3 regions of the Aeromonas enteropelogenes genome follow, and region 2 is predicted to be linked to each of the others. Evidence: predicted binding sites of a transcription regulator. Region 2 holds the regulator's gene; each other region holds the start of a gene.
What was found. The regulator MetJ, encoded in region 2, represses methionine synthesis genes. The targets are predictions, from matches to a motif close to AGANNTCTAGANNTCT.
Positions count from the first base shown of each region.

Region 1: a site for MetJ is predicted at 2,115-2,130, ahead of metN (methionine ABC transporter ATP-binding protein MetN). Genes of this name have one in related genera too.
Region 3: a site for MetJ is predicted at 3,002-3,017, ahead of metA (homoserine O-acetyltransferase MetA). Genes of this name have one in related genera too.

Region 1 covers NZ_CP083625.1:2,162,808-2,169,584, forward strand. The annotation lists gene metQ (methionine ABC transporter substrate-binding lipoprotein MetQ) at 1-276, opposite strand, end outside; gene LA321_RS10200 (methionine ABC transporter permease) at 302-955, opposite strand; gene metN (methionine ABC transporter ATP-binding protein MetN) at 936-1,979, opposite strand; gene LA321_RS10210 (hypothetical protein) at 2,481-2,936, shown strand; gene ppgK (polyphosphate--glucose phosphotransferase) at 3,011-3,754, opposite strand; gene queG (tRNA epoxyqueuosine(34) reductase QueG) at 3,838-4,992, opposite strand; gene LA321_RS10225 (bifunctional ADP-dependent NAD(P)H-hydrate dehydratase/NAD(P)H-hydrate epimerase) at 5,107-6,618, shown strand; gene tsaE (tRNA (adenosine(37)-N6)-threonylcarbamoyltransferase complex ATPase subunit type 1 TsaE) at 6,627-6,777, shown strand, end outside.
Region 2 covers NZ_CP083625.1:1,855,064-1,861,840, reverse strand. The annotation lists gene LA321_RS08785 (aromatic amino acid transport family protein) at 232-1,503, shown strand; gene LA321_RS08780 (tRNA-binding protein) at 1,566-1,904, opposite strand; gene metJ (met regulon transcriptional regulator MetJ) at 2,148-2,471, opposite strand; gene metB (cystathionine gamma-synthase) at 2,677-3,840, shown strand; gene LA321_RS08765 (bifunctional aspartate kinase/homoserine dehydrogenase II) at 3,840-6,308, shown strand; gene LA321_RS08760 (inorganic phosphate transporter) at 6,388-6,777, opposite strand, start outside.
Region 3 covers NZ_CP083625.1:826,333-833,109, reverse strand. The annotation lists gene LA321_RS03865 (DUF342 domain-containing protein) at 1-191, opposite strand, end outside; gene LA321_RS03860 (competence/damage-inducible protein A) at 446-1,609, opposite strand; gene LA321_RS03855 (HD-GYP domain-containing protein) at 1,661-2,899, opposite strand; gene metA (homoserine O-acetyltransferase MetA) at 3,044-3,994, shown strand; gene LA321_RS03845 (cyclin-dependent kinase inhibitor 3 family protein) at 3,995-4,510, opposite strand; gene LA321_RS03840 (Lrp/AsnC family transcriptional regulator) at 4,646-5,116, shown strand; gene LA321_RS03835 (LTA synthase family protein) at 5,178-6,777, opposite strand, start outside.

The sequences.
Region 1 (6,777 bases), 310 kb from region 2:
CTGGGCATCCAGATAGGGTTTGTGCTGGAAGGCGTTGACGTCGATGCTGCCATCGTTCAGAGCCACGTTCGGGGTGACGTAGTCGGAGAAGGTCACCACTTCGACGTTCAGGCCATATTTCTCCTTGGCGATCTTGGCGGCCACTTCGACCAGCTCGGTTTCGGGGCCGGCGATGGCACCCACTTTCAGGCTCTTGTTCTCTTCTTTCTGGCCGCAGCCGGCCAGTACCAGGCCAGCCAGCAGGGCAGCCGCAACGGATTTGATGCCAAATTTCATAAAACCTCCTGTCAGAAATCGACGATTAACGATGATCGTATTTGTTGACCAGGCGCTCACCTGCGCTCTGGATGAGTTGAACCAGCACAACCAGGATAACCACGGTGACCAGCATGACGGTCGGGTCGAATCGCTGGTAGCCGTAACGGATACCCACATCACCCAGACCGCCCCCACCGATGGCACCGGCCATGGCGGAGTAGTTGACCAGGGTCACCAGGGTAATGGTGACGCTGTTGAGGATGCCGGGCAGGGCCTCGGGCAGCAGCACCTTGGTGATGATTTGCAGGGGCTTGGCGCCCATGGCCTTGGCTGCTTCCAGCAGGCCGTCCGGCACCTCCATCAGGGCCCCTTCCACCAGGCGGGCGATGAAGGGGATGCAACCGACGGTCAGCGGCACTATGGCGGCGATGGTGCCGATGCTGGTGCCGACGATCAGCCGGGTCAGCGGGATGATGGCCACCAGCAGGATGATGAAGGGCACCGAACGGCCGATGTTGACCACCATGCCGAGGGTGCGGTTGAGCAGCGGGTTGGCCAGGATCTGGCCGGCCTTGGTCACGTGCAGCGCCACGCCGAGCGGCAGACCGAGCAGGCAGCCGAACAGGGCGGAGGCAAACACCATGATGAGGGTGTCGCCCAGGGCCGTGAACAGCAGATTAATCATTGCTTCGGACATAACCCATTACCTCCAGCTGAATATGGTTGTCGATGAAGAACTGCTGGGTGGCCTCGCACTGGGCCTCATCCCCGAACAGTTCCGCCAGCAGGAAGCCGAACTTGACGCCGCCGGCGTATTCGATGTCGGCGCTCAGGATGCTGATGTCGATGTTGAAGCGGCGGCTCGCCTCCGAGATGAGCGGCGTGTCGACCGTGCTGCCGGTAAAGCCGAGCTTTACCAGCGGATAGCTGGCGGGTACCCGCTCCGTACTCATCCGATCCTGATACTCCTGGGGTACTTCCAGGTGGATGGTGGAGTGGATGAAATCCCGGGCCAGCTGGGTCTTGGCATTGCTGAAGAACCAGGCCACTTCGCCCTGCTCGATCAGCCGGCCGTCACTGATGATGGCCACTTCGTCGCAGATCCCCTTCACCACGTCCATCTCGTGGGTGATGAGCAAAATGGTGAGCCCCAGCTTGACGTTGATTTCCTTGAGCAGGGTCAGGATCGAGCGGGTGGTCTGCGGGTCGAGGGCCGAGGTGGCCTCATCGCACAGCAGCACCTTGGGGGCCGGGGCCAGCGCCCGGGCGATGGCGACCCGCTGCTTCTGGCCGCCGGAGAGCTCTGACGGATAGGCGTGGGCACGGGCTTCCAGCCCGACCAGCGCCAGCAACTCGGCGACCCGATGCTGGATCTTATCCTTGCTCCAGCCTGCCAGTTCCAGCGGGAAGGCGATGTTGGCAGACACGGTGCGGGAGGAGAGCAGGTTGAAATGCTGGAAGATCATCCCGATCTGGCGGCGGGCCTGGGTCAGGTCCCGTTCGCTCAGGGTCACCAGATCCTGGCCATCGACGATGACCTGGCCCTCTGTCGGACGCTCCAGCAGGTTGACACAACGAATGAGGGTGCTCTTGCCGGCGCCGGAGGCACCGATCACCCCGAAAATTTTGCCTTGGGGCACATGCAGGCTGACATCACGCAGGGCGTGCACGGCATCACTGCCTTTACCGTAGACTTTGTTGAGACCGATCAACTTAATCATGGGATTCTTCCGTGCTAACAGCCTTAAAGCACAGGGCGCTACAGGCGGGTGAATTGGGCAGAGGTTTCACTGGGTGACACTGCCATCATGGAGGATGATGCTAAGATGTCTGGATGGCCGTGTCAACGACCATTTATACATCTAGACGTCTAAAAAAGTGAGAAAAAGGATGCCCTTCCCGAGATGATGTTTTGTGGCGAAGAGGGGCTAAATATTGAATTCATGAATGTGGCTATCAATCCGAATTTAACATGGAAATCCTGGCTTGAATGTCATTTATATTGGATTTTGCACGACCTTTTTGTTCTGCTTCGTTTGAAGCACCTATGCACGCCCCGCCCTATCTTTTTACTTTTTGTTGCACAAATCGTTCCCGTTTCCTCGTCTATGGCACTTCTTGCCCGTTCATTTGATATAGCGCAAGGGGCAGCGCGATCCTGATTGGGGCACGAAAGATGGTTTTTTATACTGGGATGGACATCAGACAAGGAGGGCAGTGCGATGAGATTCCAACAGATCAAACAGTTGCTGCACTATCTGGAGCAGGTACATCACCAGCTTGGGCTCTGCTACGGGCGCTTGGCCGCTCAGGTGGACAGTGAACGCAGCCGGATGTTGCTGGTGTATTTGCAGGGGCGGGAAGACGCCGCCTGCGCTCACCTGCACGAGTATGGCAGCCAGCTGACCGAGGCGGTAAGGGAGACCTGGCTGGAGCAGGGGTTTAGCGAAGACATGTTGCCCGGCATTCGCCAGTTCGAGCTGCCAGCCACGGCCCAGACCCAGGATATCGTCACCCGGGTGTGTAGTTGGGAAGAGCAGCTGGTGGGCGAGCTCAATCATCTGGCCCGCGAGTGCCCGACCTCGGATACGGCGGCGCTGCTCGAGAATCTGGCCCGGCTGGAGCAGACCCGCCTGACCCGGTTGGTACACGGGGTGCATCGCCTGGACGATTTGTAAGGCCATATGAAAGAAGGGCCCGGCATGGCTGTCGGGCCCCTTGATTATGGGAGGTAGTCACAACGCCGAAGTGTTCAGCCCTGATGCTGCTCGGCGGCATAGAGGGCTGCCCCTATGATGCCTGCTTGGTTGAGGCTGGCCGCCGGGATGAGCGGCGCCCGGGTCTGGATGCGGTCGACAAACTTCTCCAGTTTGGCAGCGCTGCCGCCCCCCAGGATGAAGAGGTCGGGGGAGAACAGAAACTCGAGGCGGGCCAGATACTTGTTGAAGCGCTTTCCCCAGCGGTTCCAGGAGAGATCTTCGCGCTTGCGCACCGCATCCGAGCAGTAGTGCTCGGCGACCATGCCTTCCAGAACGAGATGACCCAGCTCGGTATTGGGCAGCAGGTGGCCGTTGACAAACACCGCCGTACCGATGCCGGTGCCTACCGTGATAAGGATGATCACCCCCTGGCGCTCCTTGCCTGCGCCAAATTTCATCTCGGCCAGACCGGCGGCATCGGCATCGTTCAGCACGTAGCAGGGCTGGCCGGTGACATCGCTGAACAGGTGAACGGCGTCGGTTTCTATCCAGCTCTTGTCGATGTTGGAGGCATTCTTGGCGATCCCGTGGTGGATGGTGGCGGGAAAACCGCACCCCACCGGCCCTTGCCAGTTGAAATGCTCCACCAGTGCCTTGAGGGTATGGGCAATGGCGGCCGGTGTGGCCGGTTGTGGCGTGGCAATGCGATGGCGCTCGCCGATCAGCTCGCCGGTTTTGGTATCGACCAGACAGCCCTTGATCCCCGAGCCGCCAATATCCACTCCCAACATATGCATCTGTGGTGTCCTTTTAATGTGCTGACCGTGACGGATCGGCAGAGCATGAAAAAACTGCGGCGTGCCGGCAAGGGGCAGATCGCTCAGGCGTGATCCGGCAAACCTTTTTCGATGCAGCGGATCAGCAAGCGAGTCTTTTTGCTCTCCTCTTCCCGACGGCCGGCCAGGGTTGCCAGCGCCCATTCGATATGCTCAGCCACCAGGGGCTTGGCCTCGGCAAGGGCCTGTTGCAGGGCGTCAATCACTTCCGCTGTGGCCGGCCCGTTGCCGAGTGCCACCGCCAGATTGCGGCGCCAGCGCTGGTAGCCGATGCGGCGAATGGGGCTCCCTTCAGTGTGCTTGAGAAACTCGCTCTCGCTCCAGCGCCACAGCTCAAGCAGGGGCGGGCGGTGCAGATTGGGTCGCGCACTGAAGTCAGGCTCCGGGCTGGCGTCCGCGTAGCGGTTCCAGGGGCAGATGAGTTGGCAGTCGTCACAGCCATAGATGCGGTTGCCCATCAGCGGCCTGAACTCTGGCGGGATGGGACCGTCATTTTCGATGGTGAGGTAGGAGATGCAGCGGCGGCCATCCACCACGTAAGGGGCGACAATGGCGCCGGTAGGGCAGATGTTGATGCAGGCCATGCACTTGCCGCACCGTTCCTTTTCGACCGGTTCGTCCAGCGGCAGCGGCAGGTTGAGCAAGAGCTCTCCCAGAAAGAAGAAGGAACCGGCCGACTCATTGAGCAGCAGCGAGTGCTTGCCCACCCAGCCGAGGCCGGCCTTGGCTGCCAGCGGCCGCTCCAGTACGGGGGCCGAATCGACGAAGGGGCGCCACTCGCCGATGGGGTCGGTTGTGGTTTGAAACAGCTCAGCGCAGCGCCGCTCGATGCGTTCCCCCAGCTGCTTGAGCCGGTTGCGCAGCACCTTGTGGTAGTCGCGCCCGAGGGCGTAGCGGCTGATGTAGCCGAGAGCCGGATCGCGCAGGGTGGCGGCGAAGCCCGCCTCGAAGGGGAGGTAGTTCATCCGCACCGACAGCACACGCCGGGTGCCCGGCAGCAGCTCGTGGGGGCGGGCCCGCATCATGCCGTGACGCGCCATATACTCCATGCTGCCGTGGTGGCCTGCATCCAGCCAAGCCTGCAGCCTGGGCTCTTCGATGGCGAGATCCGTATCCGTGATGCCTGCCTGGTCAAATCCTAGCTCGCGGGCCCAGAGCTTGATATCTTGAGCCAACTGCTCAAAGTCGGGGGCCGTCATCCCGCTGCATGCCTTAATGAATTGATCTGCAAGGCAAACAGGAGTGGATGCTCAGGCATCATCATGGGCCGGGCTGGGCCGGTTCGGGACAATGGATAAGCGTCGGGAGCCGTCATGGTACAGGTCATCGGGGATGCTGAATGCAAGAAAGAGGCGGACAGTCTATCACAGGGGCTGTGGCGGACCGAACAGATCCGCGCCCGTGAACAGGAGTGGGCCAGGCGTGAAGGGCAACCGCTCTATGCCCTGATGGAGCGGGCTGGTGCGGCCCTCTTTGCCCATGCAATCCGACACTGGCCCGAGCGTCGCAACTGGTGGATCTTCACCGGCCCCGGCAACAACGGCGGGGATGGCTATGTACTGGCTCGCCTCGCCCGCAAGCATGGGTTGGAGCCCGTGGTGATTGCCGCAAGGGAGCCCGTTCAGTTGAAGGGGGATGCCAGAGTGGCCGCCGAGGCCTGGCTGGCCTGCGGGGGAAAGGTCTGGCTGGCCGAAGACCCGGTGCTTGCCAGCCTTCCTCCCCCCGATCTGGTCATTGACGCCCTGCTGGGCACGGGTGTCAGTACACATCTCGCTCCGTTACTGACAAAGATCGTCGCAACAATCAATGGCTTGGGTGTGCCCGTGCTGGCCGTGGATCTGCCTTCCGGACTCAATGGCGATACGGGGCGCGCCATGGGGGCCGTGGTGCGCGCCACCTGCACCCTCACCTTTATCGGCATCAAGCAGGGCATGCTCACCGGGGATGGGGTCGACTGTGTCGGTCGGCTTGAATGCGATGAGCTTGGCGTTATGCCCGATGAGCGTGTGCCGCCTTCAGCCTGGCGGCTCGATTATCCGGCGCTCAAATCGCAACTGGTGCCGCGCTTGCGTTCGGCTCACAAGGGGATGAATGGCAAGGTGCTACTGGTGGGCGGCAATCGCGCCATGCAGGGGGCCATCCTGCTGGCGGCCAGGGCCTGCCTGCGGACCGGCGCCGGATTGGTGCGAGTGTGTCAGCATCCGGTTCATCCGCCAGTCAGTCTATCCCAGCCAGAATTGATGGGAGGCGATGAGGCGGATGACGGGGGCTGGGCATCGGTGCGGGTCATAGGGCCTGGCCTCGGGCTGGATGAGTGGGCTCGCACCCGGTTCGAGCAGGCATTGACCAGCAAAATTCCTCTGGTTTTAGACGCTGATGGATTGAATTGGCTGGCGCAAGCTCCTCGTCATCAGGATAATTGGGTACTTACTCCCCACCCTGGCGAGGCCGCTCGGCTGCTGGGGTGTTCCATCGCCGAGATTGAATCCGACCGGTTTGCCGCAGTGCGCGCCTTGCAGCAGCGTTACGGCGGCGTTGTGCTGCTCAAGGGGGCCGGTACCCTGATTGCCGATGACGAGGGGATCGCGCTCTGTTGCGAGGGCAATCCCGGCATGGCAAGTGGCGGCATGGGCGATCTGTTATCTGGTATAATCGCCGCCCTTTTGGCTCAGGGCTGGTCCGCCACCATGGCTGCCCGGCTGGGGGCCGTGCTCCACGGAGAGGCTGCCGATCTGGCCGCCGCTGACGGAGAGCGGGGCATGCTGGCGTCCGATCTGTTGCCCTGGATCCGCAAACTGGTTAATCCCGACACCATTACAAGTTAAAGAAGAACATGGCAAAACAGTTGATGATGACACTGCCGGACGAGGCAGCAACAGTGGCTCTGGGTGGCCGTCTGGCACAGGCCTGTCAGCAGGCGACCACGGTGTTTTTGCATGGCGCCCTGGGGGCCGGTAAAACGACCCTGACCCGGGGCTGGGTAC
Region 2 (6,777 bases):
ACACTCAGTTAGCCGAGACAAAAAATTAATTATGAATGAAAAATCGGGTTTATATACCGATATTTTTTACATTTCCAGTTTTACTCAATTTCGCGAACCCGATTCTATTCCCAATTTCACTGGCTTTCGCCCATTATGGTAGTGATATGTTTCACCCCTGCTCTTTGAGAATTAAATCCCGATAAACCACAATAAGCTCAGATTAAAACACTAACAAAAAGTGAATTATCAATGAGTTTATCTGCAGAGGTATCCCGGGAGCTCTCCGGTTCCCACTCAACTCCTGTCACCGTCGGCAGCTGGCGCCGCCACGACACCCACTGGGTCATCAGCCTGTTTGGTACCGCCGTCGGTGCCGGCATCCTGTTCCTGCCCATCAACCTGGGTCTGGGCGGTATCTGGCCCCTGATCATAGTCGCCGTGCTGGCCGGCCCCATGACCTTCCTGGCCCACCGCGGGCTGGCGCGCTTCGTGCTGTCCTCTTCCCGCCCCCACGCCGATTTCACCGATGTGGCCGAGGAGCACTTCGGCAAGATGGCCGGCCGCCTCATCTCGACGCTCTACTTCCTCTCCATCTTCCCGATCCTGCTCATTTACGGCGTGGGACTGACCAACACGGTGGAGAGCTTTATGGTCAACCAGCTCGGCATGGCCTCCCCGGATCGGGTGATGCTCTCCGGCATGCTGGTGTTTGCCATGATCGCCGTGATGCTGGCGGGGGAGAAGGCAATGCTGCGAGCCTTCGCCTTCATGGTCTACCCGCTGGCAGCCATACTGGCAGCCCTCTCCTGCTACCTGATCCCCCAGTGGCAGTGGCCACAGATGAGTGCGTTTGAGGGCGGCAGCTTCCTCAACACCGTCTGGCTGGCGCTGCCAGTGACCGTATTCGCCTTCAGTCATGCCGCCGCCATCTCGGGCTTTGCCAACGTGCAGCGCCGGGAATATGGCGAGCAGGCCGAGGCCAAGAGCGGCCAGATCCTGCGCAACACCACCGTCATGCTGGTGAGCTTCGTACTCTTCTTCGTCTTCTCCTGCGTGCTGAGCCTCACCCCGGCCCAGCTGGCGCAGGCCAAGGCCCAGAATGTCTCCGTGCTCTCCTATCTCGCCAACATCACCGACAACCCGGTGATCGTGACCCTGGGGCCGCTCATCGCCTTCATCGCCATCAGCTCCTCCTTCCTCGGCCACTTCCTGGGAGCGCGAGAGAGCCTCAAGACCCTGATCGCCAAGCCCACCGGCCTGTCGCTGGCCAAGGCCGACAAGCTGGGCATCGCCCTGATGTTCTTCTCCATCTGGGGTGCGGCCGTGGTCAACCCGGGTATCCTCGGCCTGATGGAGACCCTCTCCGGCCCCGTCATCGCCATGATCCTGTTCATCATGCCGGTAGTGGCCATCTACAAGGTGAAGTCGCTGGCACGCTTCCGTCACCCTTGGACCAACGGCTTCATCCTGCTGACCGGCTCCCTGGCGGTTTCTGCACTGCTCTTCAGCCTGCTGAAGTAACAGGATGCAAAGAGAAAGAGGCGACCCCGGGGTCGCCTCTTTTGTCTCTGTGTCGCACCGGTTTACCCCAGCCTGGCATCGTTCTCCACCGCCTGCTCCGGGATGGCCATCACCACGGCGCCATCCGCCCGGTAGAAACCGGTCAGCAGAAATTCGGACTGGAAGGGGCCAATCTGTTTGGTCGGGAAGTTCACCACGGCGATGATCTGACGGCCAACCAGTTCCTTTGGCTGGTAGAGATCCGTTATCTGGGCACTGCTCTTGCGCACGCCGAGCTCGGGACCAAAATCCGCCCACACCTTGTAGGCGGGCTTGCGCGCCTCGGGAAAGGGTTCGACCCGCACCAGGGTGCCCACCCGCAACTCCACTATCTCGAAATCCTGCCAGCTTATGGTCTGCATTCCGGCTCCTCGTCCCGCCAATGTCTCATGAGACTCAGCATGCCCCGAAACACCAGCCCTTGTCTTCGGCGAACGGCCGCTTCGTGACGGCTGTCGGTCACCGGGCAACACAAGAGAGGAGAGCGCCGGTCAGGCGACAACAAGAGTGGCGGCGAGAGCCAATGTGCGCGGGTAACGGCGAAGGCGGCAATGGGGGATGGCAGATAGCAATGACGCGGCCATCAGCCGCGTCATTGAAAGGAGTTATTCCTTGTCGAAATCTTCGATTTCCTTGCCCAGCGCCTCCATGATGGCACGCGCTTCGGCAGGCACGCTGTCCGGATGATCCTTGCGAAGATCGTCGTCGCAGGGCAGCGGCTGACCGGTGAAGGCATGCAGGAAAGCTTCACAGAGCAGCTCGCTGTTGGTCGCATGACGCAGGTTGTTCACCTGACGGCGGGTGCGCTCATCGGTCAGTACTTTCAGCACCTTGAGCGGGATCGAGACGGTAATCTTCTTGACCTGTTCGCTCTTCTTACCGTGTTCCGCGTAGGGGCTGACGTAGTCGCCGTTCCACTCTGTTCCCATGACTCACCTGTTCTCATTTGGCCGTGAGGGCGGATTTTAACCCTTAAGGAAATCAATGGCAATCCAACAGCAAAGCCATTTAGACGTCTAGAGCTATTGACGGCTTTTTCTTGCTCGCGTAGTGTGAATCACCATAGGCCAGCAATGGCGGGATAACGCGTAACAGCAAGATGCCTGCGTTCGAAGAGACATCAAGGAGAGTGATATGACCCACAAGGCCACCCTGGCGGTACGCACCGGGATTGAGACAGACCAGCAGCACGGTGCCGTGGTGCCACCCATCTACCTCTCCAGCAACTACACCTTTGCCGACTTCGGCGAGCCTCGTCAATACGATTATGCCCGCTCCGGCAACCCGACCCGCACCAATCTGGCGGATGCGCTGGCGGCGCTGGAAGGGGGCGCCGGCGCCGTGGTCACCGGCACCGGCATGGGTGCCGTCCACCTGGTCACCACAGCCCTGCTCAAGGCAGGAGATCTGCTGATCGCCCCCCACGACTGTTACGGCGGTACCTGGCGCCTGTTCGAGTACCTGGCGGCCAAGGGTCACTACAAGGTGCTGTTCGTCGACCAGGGGGACGAGACGGCGCTGACCGAGGCGCTCTCGCAAAAACCTGCGCTGGTATGGGTGGAGACTCCCTCCAACCCGCTGCTGCGGGTGGTGGACATCGCCGCCATCGCCGAGGCGTCCCACGCGGCGGGCGCCAAGGTGGCGGTGGACAACACCTTCCTCTCGCCGCTGCTGCAACAGCCGCTGGCGCTGGGGGCCGATCTGGTGGTGCACTCCACCACCAAGTACATCAACGGCCACTCCGACGTGGTGGGCGGGGTGGCGATCGCCAAGGAGCCCGAGCTGGCCGAGTCGCTGGTGTGGTGGGCCAACTGTCTGGGGCTCACCTCCGGGGCGTTCGACTCCTACCTCACCCTGCGCGGCCTGCGCACCCTGGCCCCCAGGTTGCGCGCCCATCAGGAGAACACCGACCGCATCCTCGCCTTTCTGCAGCAGCAACCGCTGGTCAAACGCATCTATCACCCCAGCCTGCCGAGCCATCCGGGCCACGATATTGCGCGCCGTCAACAGTCCGGTTTCGGCGCCATGCTAAGTTTTGAGCTCGATTGCGGCGAGGCGGGCATTCGCGCCTTTCTGGCGGCCCTCACCCTCTTCTCGGTGGCCGAATCCCTCGGCGGGGTGGAGAGTCTGGTGGCCCATCCGGCCAGCATGACCCACAGGGCCATGACCCCGGCCGCCCAGCAGGCGGCAGGCATCAGCAGCCAGCTGCTGCGCCTGTCGGTCGGTATCGAACACGGTGAGGATCTGGTGGCCGATCTGGCCCAGGCGTTTGCACAAGCACAGCAGGTGGCGAAGTAATGGAACAGCAGCAACAAGGAGAGATCGCGGTGGCAACAGAAGCAGGCTTGAAGCGACGTCACGTCCACAAATTCGGTGGCAGCAGCCTGGCGGATCCGGTCTGTTACCGCCGGGTCGCCAGCATTCTCGAACAACAAGCCGAGCAGCAGGGGGGCGGGCGAGAGCTGGTGGTGGTCTCCGCCGCCGGCAAGACCACCAACCGGCTGATCCAGCTGGTGGAGCTGGCCGAAGCCGGGGATGAAGCGGCCGGCGAGGCCATCTCGGCCCTGCAGGCCTACCAGCAGAGCCTGATCGACGGCCTGCTGGAGGGGGAATTGCACCTCGAGCTGAGCCAGCAGCTGGCCGACGACATGCAGCTCATCGCCAAGACCCTGGAGGGGCAGTTTGACCGCTTCGAGCGCAACGGCCTGCTCGCCTTTGGCGAGGTGTGGTCGGCGCGCCTGCTGGCGGCCCTGCTCACCAGTCGCGGCGACAAGGCCATCTGGCTCGATGCCCGCAGTTTCCTGCGCGCCGAGGATGGTGCCCTGGTCAAGGTGGATACCGCGCTGTCCAGCGAACTGCTCAAGGCGCGGCTGGCGGAACACGCCGGGCGCATCGTGGTGACCGGCTTTATCGCCGCCGACATGGAGGGACGTTCCCTGCTGCTCGGTCGCAACGGCTCCGACTACAGCGCCAGCCTGCTGGCCCTGCTGGCGGACGGCGAATCCACCACCATCTGGAGCGACGTGGCCGGGGTCTACAGCGCCGACCCGCGCCGGGTCAAGGAGGCGCGCCTGCTGGAGCGCCTGAGCCTCGCCGAAGCCAACGAGCTGGCCCGCCTCGGCTCCTCGGTGCTGCATTCGCGCACCCTGCAGCCGGTGGCCGACAGCCGCCAGCGGCTCACTCTGCGCTGCAGCTACAACCCGGACGAGGGCTGCACCCACATCCTGCGCCGGGCGCCGCGCTCCGGCGGCGCCCGCATCGTCTCCTCGGTGGATCAGATCGCTCTCATTGAGCTGAAGGTGCTGCCGCAGACTGATTTTGAGCAGACAGTGGCAACCATCGAGGCTTATCTGGCCCGCCATCGCCTCAACCCGCTCACCCTGCAGCGCCAGCCGGATCGCCGGATCCTGCGCCTCGCCTACACCCTCGAGGTGGCGCAGGGGGCGTTCGAGCTGCTGCGCGACTTCCAGCTGCAGGGCAGCTTCACCGGTCTCATCCAGCGCGAAGGCTACAGCCTGGTGGCGCTGGTGGGGGCTGGCGTCACCGATAACGCCGAACAGTGCCACCGCTTCTACCAGCTGCTGGCGGATCAGCCGCTGGAGTTCGTGCAGGTGGCCAAAGATGGCCTGAGCCTGGTGGCCGTGCTGCGCCAGGTGGTGCTGGAGCCACTGCTGATCGCCCTGCACAGCGCCCTGTTCAGCCGCCCGAACCGGGTCGGCCTGGTGGTGTTCGGCAAGGGCAACATCGGCGGTCACTGGCTCAACCTCTATGCCCGCGAGAAGGCGCGGCTCGAGCATGAACTGAACCTGGCGCTCACCCTCTACGGGGTGTTCAGCTCGGAAGGGGGCCTGCTGGATGAAGAGGGGCTGGATCCCCTCAAGGTGCAGGACAACTTCAATCCCAAGCCGCTGATCTGGCCCGAGCTGCTGGCCCAGCTGGAGCAGCACGGCTTCGATACCCTGATCGCGCTGGACATGACCGCCAGCGAGACGGTGAGCCGCTACTACCCGGACTTTGCCCAGCTCGGCATTCACATCATCGCCGCCAACAAGTTTGCCGGCGCCGCCGACAGCGAGTTCTACCAGCGCATCAAGCAGACCTGCCGCGATCATCAGGTGCAGTGGCGCTACAACGCCACCGTCGGCGCCGGGCTGCCGATCCAGTCCAGCATCCAGATGCTGCGCCAGAGCGGCGACCGCATCCAGGGGGTCTCCGGCATCTTCTCCGGCACCCTCTCCTGGCTGTTCCAGCAGTATGACGGCAGTCGCCCCTTCTCCGAGCTGGTGGACGAGGCATGGCAGCACGGCCTGACCGAGCCGGATCCCCGCGAGGATCTCTCCGGCCAGGATGTGCGCCGCAAGTTGCTTATTCTGGCGCGGGAGGCGGGTTTCGAGCTCGACTCCGCCGACATCGAGCTGGAGAACCTGGTGCCCGTCTCCCTGCGCAAGGTGAGCACGGATCAGTTCATGGACAGGCTGAAAGAGCTGGACAGCCCGATCCAGAGCGCCTTCGAGGGTGCCAGGCGCCTTGGCAAGGTGCTGCGTTACGTGGCCCGCTTCGAGCATGACGGCAAGGCACGAGTTGGCCTCGAGAGCCTCGAACCCCATCATCCGTTCGCCAACCTGTTGCCCTGCGACAACGTGTTCGCCATCGAGAGCGACAGTTACCGCACCAACCCGCTGGTGATCCAGGGGCCGGGGGCGGGGCGCGAGGTGACGGCCGCCGCCATCCAGTACGATCTGTGGCAGATCTGCGCGGCGCTCTGAACCGCTAGATGCAAGCCAGCCATGGCGCAATAAAAAAGCCCGAGTCGATGACTCGGGCTTTTTGCTGGCAGTCTGCTCCTTAAGAGAAGAAGGCTTGCAGCACGTAGAAGATGGCGATGGCCAGGATGGCACCTGCCGGCAGGGTGATGACCCAGGAGACCACGATGTTGCGCAGTACGCCCAGGTTCAGCGCCGCGATACCGCGCGCCAGACCCACACCCATGACGGCACCCACCAGAGTCTGGGTGGTGGAGATGGGCAGACCGGTACCGGAGGCGATCACCACGGTCGCGGCGGTCGCCAGCTGGGCGGCGAAACCACGGCTCGGGGTCAGGTGAGTGATGCCGGTACCGACAGTCGCCATCACCTTCTCGCCCATGGTCGCCAGACCGATCACGATACCGATGCCGCCGAGCGGCAGGATCCACCAGGCGATGGAGGCCTGGCTGGCGATTTCGCCACCGGAAGC
Region 3 (6,777 bases), 1.0 Mb from region 2:
GCCAGCAGGGTATTGAGCAGGGCGATGGCCTGCTTGATCCCCTCGGTGAGCGGTTGGTAGCGGCGACAGTTGGAGGCGAGCAGCAGGCTCTGCACATCCTGCTCGGTGACCGGTTTGGTAAGGCCGGCGGCGATACGCAGGCAGACCTGTTCCATGTCGCTTGATAGCAGCAGCCACTCTTTGCGTAACACTCGCTCTCCTTGCCGACTCAGGGGGGTTGGGCCCAACTGGTCATTTACCAACCATTCAATGATGGATTATTCGATATGTGCCGGCAGTATCCAGAGATTTCTTTTGTTTGGTCAATGCATTAAGTGCGAATGAGTGATGCAGGCTGAAGAATTTCGGACGTGGGTGGCGCGCGTATCCGCCCCCTGGACAAGGGGACGGCAGAGCCCGTGGTCAGTGCCGCTGACGGCGTTGGCGGGTGGGGGATAGGAAATGCCTATGAGCGAAGTTGCGCCGTTCGGACCATGGTCAGATAGTCACCCAGTTCGGGCAGCCCTTGCAGGTGACGGCGCAGCATATCGAGAGCGGCGAAGGCGAGGATCTTGCGAAGGCTCTCCTGATCCGGATGGCTCGCCTTCAGCATTTGGCCAACCCGATGACCATCGGCGCAGAGCAGTAGCGGTACCCCATCCGGGCCAGCCCGACCTATGGTGAGGCTCAGCCCGCTGGCGGAACCCGTCAGCTGCGCGAGATCGTCGCTCAGGGTGTGGTTGAAACCGGCTTCCAGCGCGGGGTGGTCATGACAGAGGGCGAGCAATGCACCCCGGCTCTCCCCTTCCTGCAGAGTGAGAGGGCGCTCCCCCAGCAGCGCCAGGATATGCCGGGCTGGCTCCTCGTTGCCGCGGCCCACCAGCCAGGGTTGGATCTCCCCGAGCAGGCGCACCTCGGCGCCATCCATGTCTGCCGCGCTGGCTCCGTGGCCAATGAGTTTGAGTTCGATGAGGGGCATGGAGGAGCGGTAACCGAGCTCGATGCTGGCTGGCCAGGGGGCTGCATCCAGCTTGTCGCTGAGGGCGGATTCCGAGATGCCGAAGGTGTAGAAACGGCGCAGTTCGGTGTCCGTCTGCTCACCCGCAAGGGATTTGAGGCGCGGCAAAATCTGCTCGCGCACCATCAGCTTGAACTCGAACGGCACGCCCGGGGTGAAGAAGAGCCGGCTCTGGCTGTGGTTGCTGGCATGGCTGACCACAAAGCCACAGGCGGTACCGACCGGATTGTCGAGGTGCTCGCACCCTTGCGGCAGCCAGGCCTGCTTGGTGTTGCTCTGAGGCATGATCCTGCCCCGGCTGGCGTAGCGGGCCTCGATGCTGGCGAGCCACTCGGGGAACAGGGTCAGAGGTTGCCCGAAAGCTTCGGCCGCCGCTTGGGCGGTCAGATCATCGGCGGTGGGACCCAGGCCCCCGCATACCAGCACCACCTCGGCGCGGCTCGCGCTCTCCAGCAGTGCGGTTTTCAGATCGGCGAGGTTGTCCCCGACCGTGATGCGGCGGCGCACCTGCCAGCCTTGTTCCAGCAGCAGGGCGCTGAGCCAGGCGGCGTTGGTATCTACCACCAGTCCCGTCACTATCTCGTCTCCGGTGCTGATGATTTCGATGCGCATGGCGGGCTCCTCGGGGCTGGGGGTAAAGGGGTCGTGAGCCATGGCTGGCTATCAGGGTTTGTTGTGCTCGAAGTAGTAGCTTATCCGGGTACGCGGATTGAGGTACTCGAAGACGGCTGGGGGCAAGCGCTTGGGATGGATCACCTTGGCGATGGTCAGCTCGACCTGCTGCAGGTCGATGATGGCCGCCTCCTGGCGCGGAATGCGCGGGTCGTACACCAGCACCGAGGGGTAGAGCAGACGGGAGGTATTCACCGACATCACCAGACCGACCTGGCCGTTGGAGAGCTGCACCACGCTGCCTGGCGGGTAGATCCCCATCAGCCGGATCAGCATGCCGAGGTATTCCGGATTGAACTGTGCCTTGCGCTGCTTGTAGAGGCCGCTCAGGGCCGAGTAGGGCACCTTGGCCTGGATATGGCAGAGATTGTCATACTCGTTGATCAGCGACACCATCTGGGTGAGGGAATCGAGCTGCCCCCCCTTGAGCCCTTCCGGCCCGCTGCCATCCAGGTATTCGTGATGATGCAGCACGATGCCCTTCGCCTCGGCAGGGAAATCCTTGGCCAGGTTGAGCAGTTCCAGCCCGTAGCGCGGATGCTGGGCCATCAGGTTTTTTTCCGGCTTGGTGAGGGGCTCGGTCTTGCGCAGGATCTGGCTCGGGATCTTCAACTTGCCGATGTCGTGGAACAGGGCTCCCATGCCGATCTGGCGGATCTGCCCGGCGTCCATGCCGCACTCCCTGGCCAGCAGCATGCTGAGCACGCTGACGTTGAGGGAGTGGAAGTAGAGGTTGTTGCCATCCTCGCTATCTGAGACCAGGTGCAGCACCATCTCGTCTACCGCCAGCAGCTGATCCGTCATGGCGTTGACCAGCTCCTGCGCTTCGCCGATGGCGTTGAGGGGGCGGGACTGGATCTTGCTCATCACGTTGCGCACTTGCGCCAGGGACTGCTGGAACTGTTTCTCGCACTGTTGCAGGTTGCGTCTGTACTGCTGCAACTGTTCGATGCGGCGCAGCTTCTCCTGTTGCATCTGGATCTGGCGCAGGGCGGTGTCCGGCCCTTCGCTCGTTTGTGCCTGAACCTGGTTCAACGGCTTGGGCGGCGCGTCGCTCTTGTCGGGGATGATGGTCACCAGCTTGAGGCCAAGCCGGCGAATGAGCTCGATCTCCTCTTCATTCTTGAGCTTGAAGCTGGAAAACAGGAAGGGGTGTTCGCGCCAACCCAGTGGCAGAGAGACGAAATTGCCGACCTGCAGTCGGTCTACGGAGATCTTGATACCAGTCATTGTCCAGGCTGCGAGAGACACACTGAGCCGTATGCTAGTCAAACGCGGGATCGAATACAAAAGGTATCTGATGACAGGTCAGGCGCTTTATTATAGGCTTCTGGATGTCCAGACATATTTACCGATGCAGTACAGGGAGTAAGCATGCCGATCAAGATTCCGGATCAGTTACCCGCCGCCGAGGTGCTGGGGCAGGAGAACATCTTCGTGATGACGGAGTCCCGGGCCGTCACCCAGAATATCCGCCCGCTGCGGGTATTGATCCTCAACCTGATGCCCAAGAAGATCGAAACCGAGATCCAGCTGATGCGGATGCTCTCCAACTCGCCGCTGCAGGTGGATGTGGATCTGCTGCGCATCGACGATCGGGAGTCGAAGAACACGCCCCGGGCGCATCTGGAGAACTTCTATCACGACTTCGAACAGGTGCGTGGCAACAACTATGACGGCATGATCATCACGGGGGCGCCGCTCGGGCTGGTGGAGTTCGAGGAGGTGGTCTATTGGCCGCGCATCGTCGAGATCATCGAGTGGTCCCATCAGCACGTCACCTCTACCCTGTTCCTCTGCTGGGCGGTGCAGGCGGCGCTGAAAGCCCTCTATGGCATGGAAAAACAGACCCATGGCGACAAGCTTTCCGGCGTCTATCGCCACCATCGCCTCGACGAGCACGAGCCGCTGCTGCGCGGCTTCGATGACGAGTTCGTGGCGCCTCACTCCCGCTATGCGGCGTTCGATGGCGACCTCATCCGCGCCCACACCGATCTGCAGATCTTTGCCGAATCAGAGGAGGCGGGGGTCTATCTGGCGGCGACCAAGGATTGTCGCCAGGTGTTTGTCACCGGCCATCCCGAATACGACGCCCTGACTCTGGATGGGGAGTATCAGCGGGATCTGGCAGCCGGGCTCGATCCCGCCATTCCGGTCAACTACTACCCGAACAATGATCCGAGCCAACCCCCGAGGGCCAGCTGGCGCAGCCATGGTCACCTGCTGTTTGCCAACTGGCTCAACTACTACGTCTACCAGCTCACCAGCTATCGGGTGGAAGATATCGGCAAGGTGTTTACCTACGAGAAGGGCGGCAACCAGTGATCAACCGCCAGCCAGCCTGAGGGTCAGGGCATCTAGCCAGTGGCGATGGCAGGCCAGGGCAAACGCCTTGGGTCTGCGGGCCCTGATGGCTGCCATGGCCTCTTCCTGGGATTGACCCAGGGAAATCAGCAGGGCGGCGGCAACCAGACCGGTGCGGCCGCTGCCGCCCTTGCAGTGAATGACCAGGTGCTTGCCATCGCCAAGCAGCTCGCGCAACTGCGGCAGCGTCTGCAACCAGGCCTGCTCGAATGCCGTGTCGGGGGCCTTGTCATCCTCGATGGGCAGATGGAACCAGCGCATGCCTTCACGCTCGACCTGTGCCCCCAGGTTGCCCAGGCCGTGGCTGATCAGCTCGGCCCCCGTCATCATGGTCACGACCCCATGAGCGCCGGCCAGCCTCAGCTGCTCGAGGGCCTGGGTCAGCGCAACCTGCTGGGTGCCCGGACAGGGGGTCAGCAGCAACTGGCCATCGACGCGGGGAACCTCCAGGCTCCAGAAGGGATGAGACGGGTGCATGGTGGATCCTCATGAATGGGGCAGGCCCGGTGAATGGCGCCAAGCATAGGTGGGCCGGGCGCGATGTCAACGGTCGTTGTGTTTGCCCGGGTTTACGGGCAGAGTCTAAAAAATTTAGCGGTTCAAGGAGTTAAGATGAGAAACCTGGATCAACTGGATTTGGATATCCTGGCCCATCTGTTTCGCGATGCGGGCATGACCAACAAGGATCTGGCTGCTCTGGTGGGCGTGGCCCCCTCCACCTGCCTGGAGCGGGTGCGCAAGCTGCAGCAAGACGATGTCCTCAAGGGGGCACACTGCGAAGTGGACTACCAGGCTCTCGGTGGTCACATCCAGGCCATGGTCTCCCTGCAGCTGGCCCGCCATAGCCGCCAGATTATCGATGCCTTCCGCGATGCCATCCTGGCGCTGCCGGAGGTGATCAGCCTGTTCCACATGGGGGGCAAGGACGACTTTCTGGTGCACCTCTGCGTCGCCGATACCGAGCACCTGCGCAATTTCGTGTTCGATCACTTCACCTCCCGCGAAGAGGTGGTGCATCTCGAGACCTCCCTGGTGTTCGAGCACAAGTTCAGCCGCTCCCTGCCCTGCTTTCCCCAGGCCTGATCTCCGTTTTCAAGGCACAAAAAAACCGCCGGCTGGCGGTCTTTTTGTGGGCGGTGATCGCTCAGTTGGCGGCGGTACGCTGATCCGGCGCCGTCCGGTAGAGCCCCTGCTGATAGGCCATGCTGCCCCAGAGCACCAGCCCGAGGGCGGTCTCCTTCATCGCCTCCGGTTGCGGAGCCGGGGTCAGCTTCTCGCTGGCGGCGTCATAGACGAATCCTTCCGCCGCCCGCTCCGGCTGCAGGATCACCACATCCTTGCCACGCATCAGGGCGAAGTTCTTGTCGTACTGCATGATGGCTCGCCCCGGCCAGTCGGCGGGCATGCGGGTCAGATCCTTGCCGAGCATGGGGTAGTCGGCGCTTATCCCCATCAGGGAGAGCAGGGTCGGCGCCATGTCGATCTGGCTGACGATCCGTTTGTCCTTCTTCGGCGCTATGCCATCCCCCAGGATGACCCCGGGAATGTGGAAGCGGGGAATGGGCACCAGGCCGGCGCCGCTGATCCGGCTGTCGTGATCGGCGATGACCAGAAACAGGGTGTCTTTCCAGTAGTCGGACTGCTTCGCCTTCTTGAAGAATTCGCCGATGGCGTAATCTGCATACTTGGCCGCGTTGTTGCGGGTCTGCTTGGGCTGTTCATAGAGGGCGATGCGATTGTCCGGAAACTCGAACGGATCGTGGTTGCTTGAGCTGAACACCAGGCTGAAGAAGGGTTTGCCCTCCTTGTGCAGTGCCCGGAAGGTCTCGTCGGCCTTGGCCATCAGATCTTCGTCCGATGCGCCCCAGGAGCCCTTGAATACCGGATTGTCGAAGTCTTTCTGCTCGACGATGGTGGTAAAGCCATTGCCGAGGAAGAAGCTGCGCATATTGTCGAAATGACTCTCGCCGCCGTAGATGAAGCTGGTGTCGTAACCGCGCTGTTTGAGCAGATCCGCGATGGTGAAGAAGTTGGTCTGGCTCTTGCCTAGCTTGACTACCGCCTGGGCGGGGGTCGGCGTGAAGCCGGTTAGCACCGCCTCGATACCGCGTACCGAACGGGTACCTGTGGCATAGAGCTGTTCGAAGGCCCACCCCTCCTGCGACAGGGCATCGATATTGGGGGTGAGTGGCCGCCCGCCGAGGGAGCCGACAAACTGGGCTCCCAGGCTCTCCTGCAGCAGGATCACCAGATTCTTCGGCTGGCCGCCATAACTGGCTTCGTTGAAGGTCTGGCTGGGCAGGCTGTCGGAGCTGAATTCGTGGGGTTCGCGGCCGCTCTCCTGGCGCACCAGCTCCAGGATCCGCTGGCGTGGCAGCTCGCCGTAAAACTGGCTGGCATCCTCTTCGGCCCCCATCTGCTTGATGGCGAAGAAGAGGGAGTAGGCGGAGTTGACGGTCAGGGAATTGACCAGGGGATCATCGGCAAAGGCCACCATGGCCGGATTGAGGGCGCGGTGCCCCAGGCTGGAGCGGGCACCGAGGAAACCGATGGCCAGGATCAGCAGGGCAAACGCCGGACGCAGATACCAGCGCGGAAAGCTGATGCCGCGCATCAGTCGACCGCTTAGCCACCAGCTGCCCGTCAGCACGGCGCCGCTGAGTACTAGAGTCAGCAGCAGCTCTCCCTTGCGACCCGCCCACAGCATGGCGAACACCTCCTTCGGATAGATGAGGTACTCCACA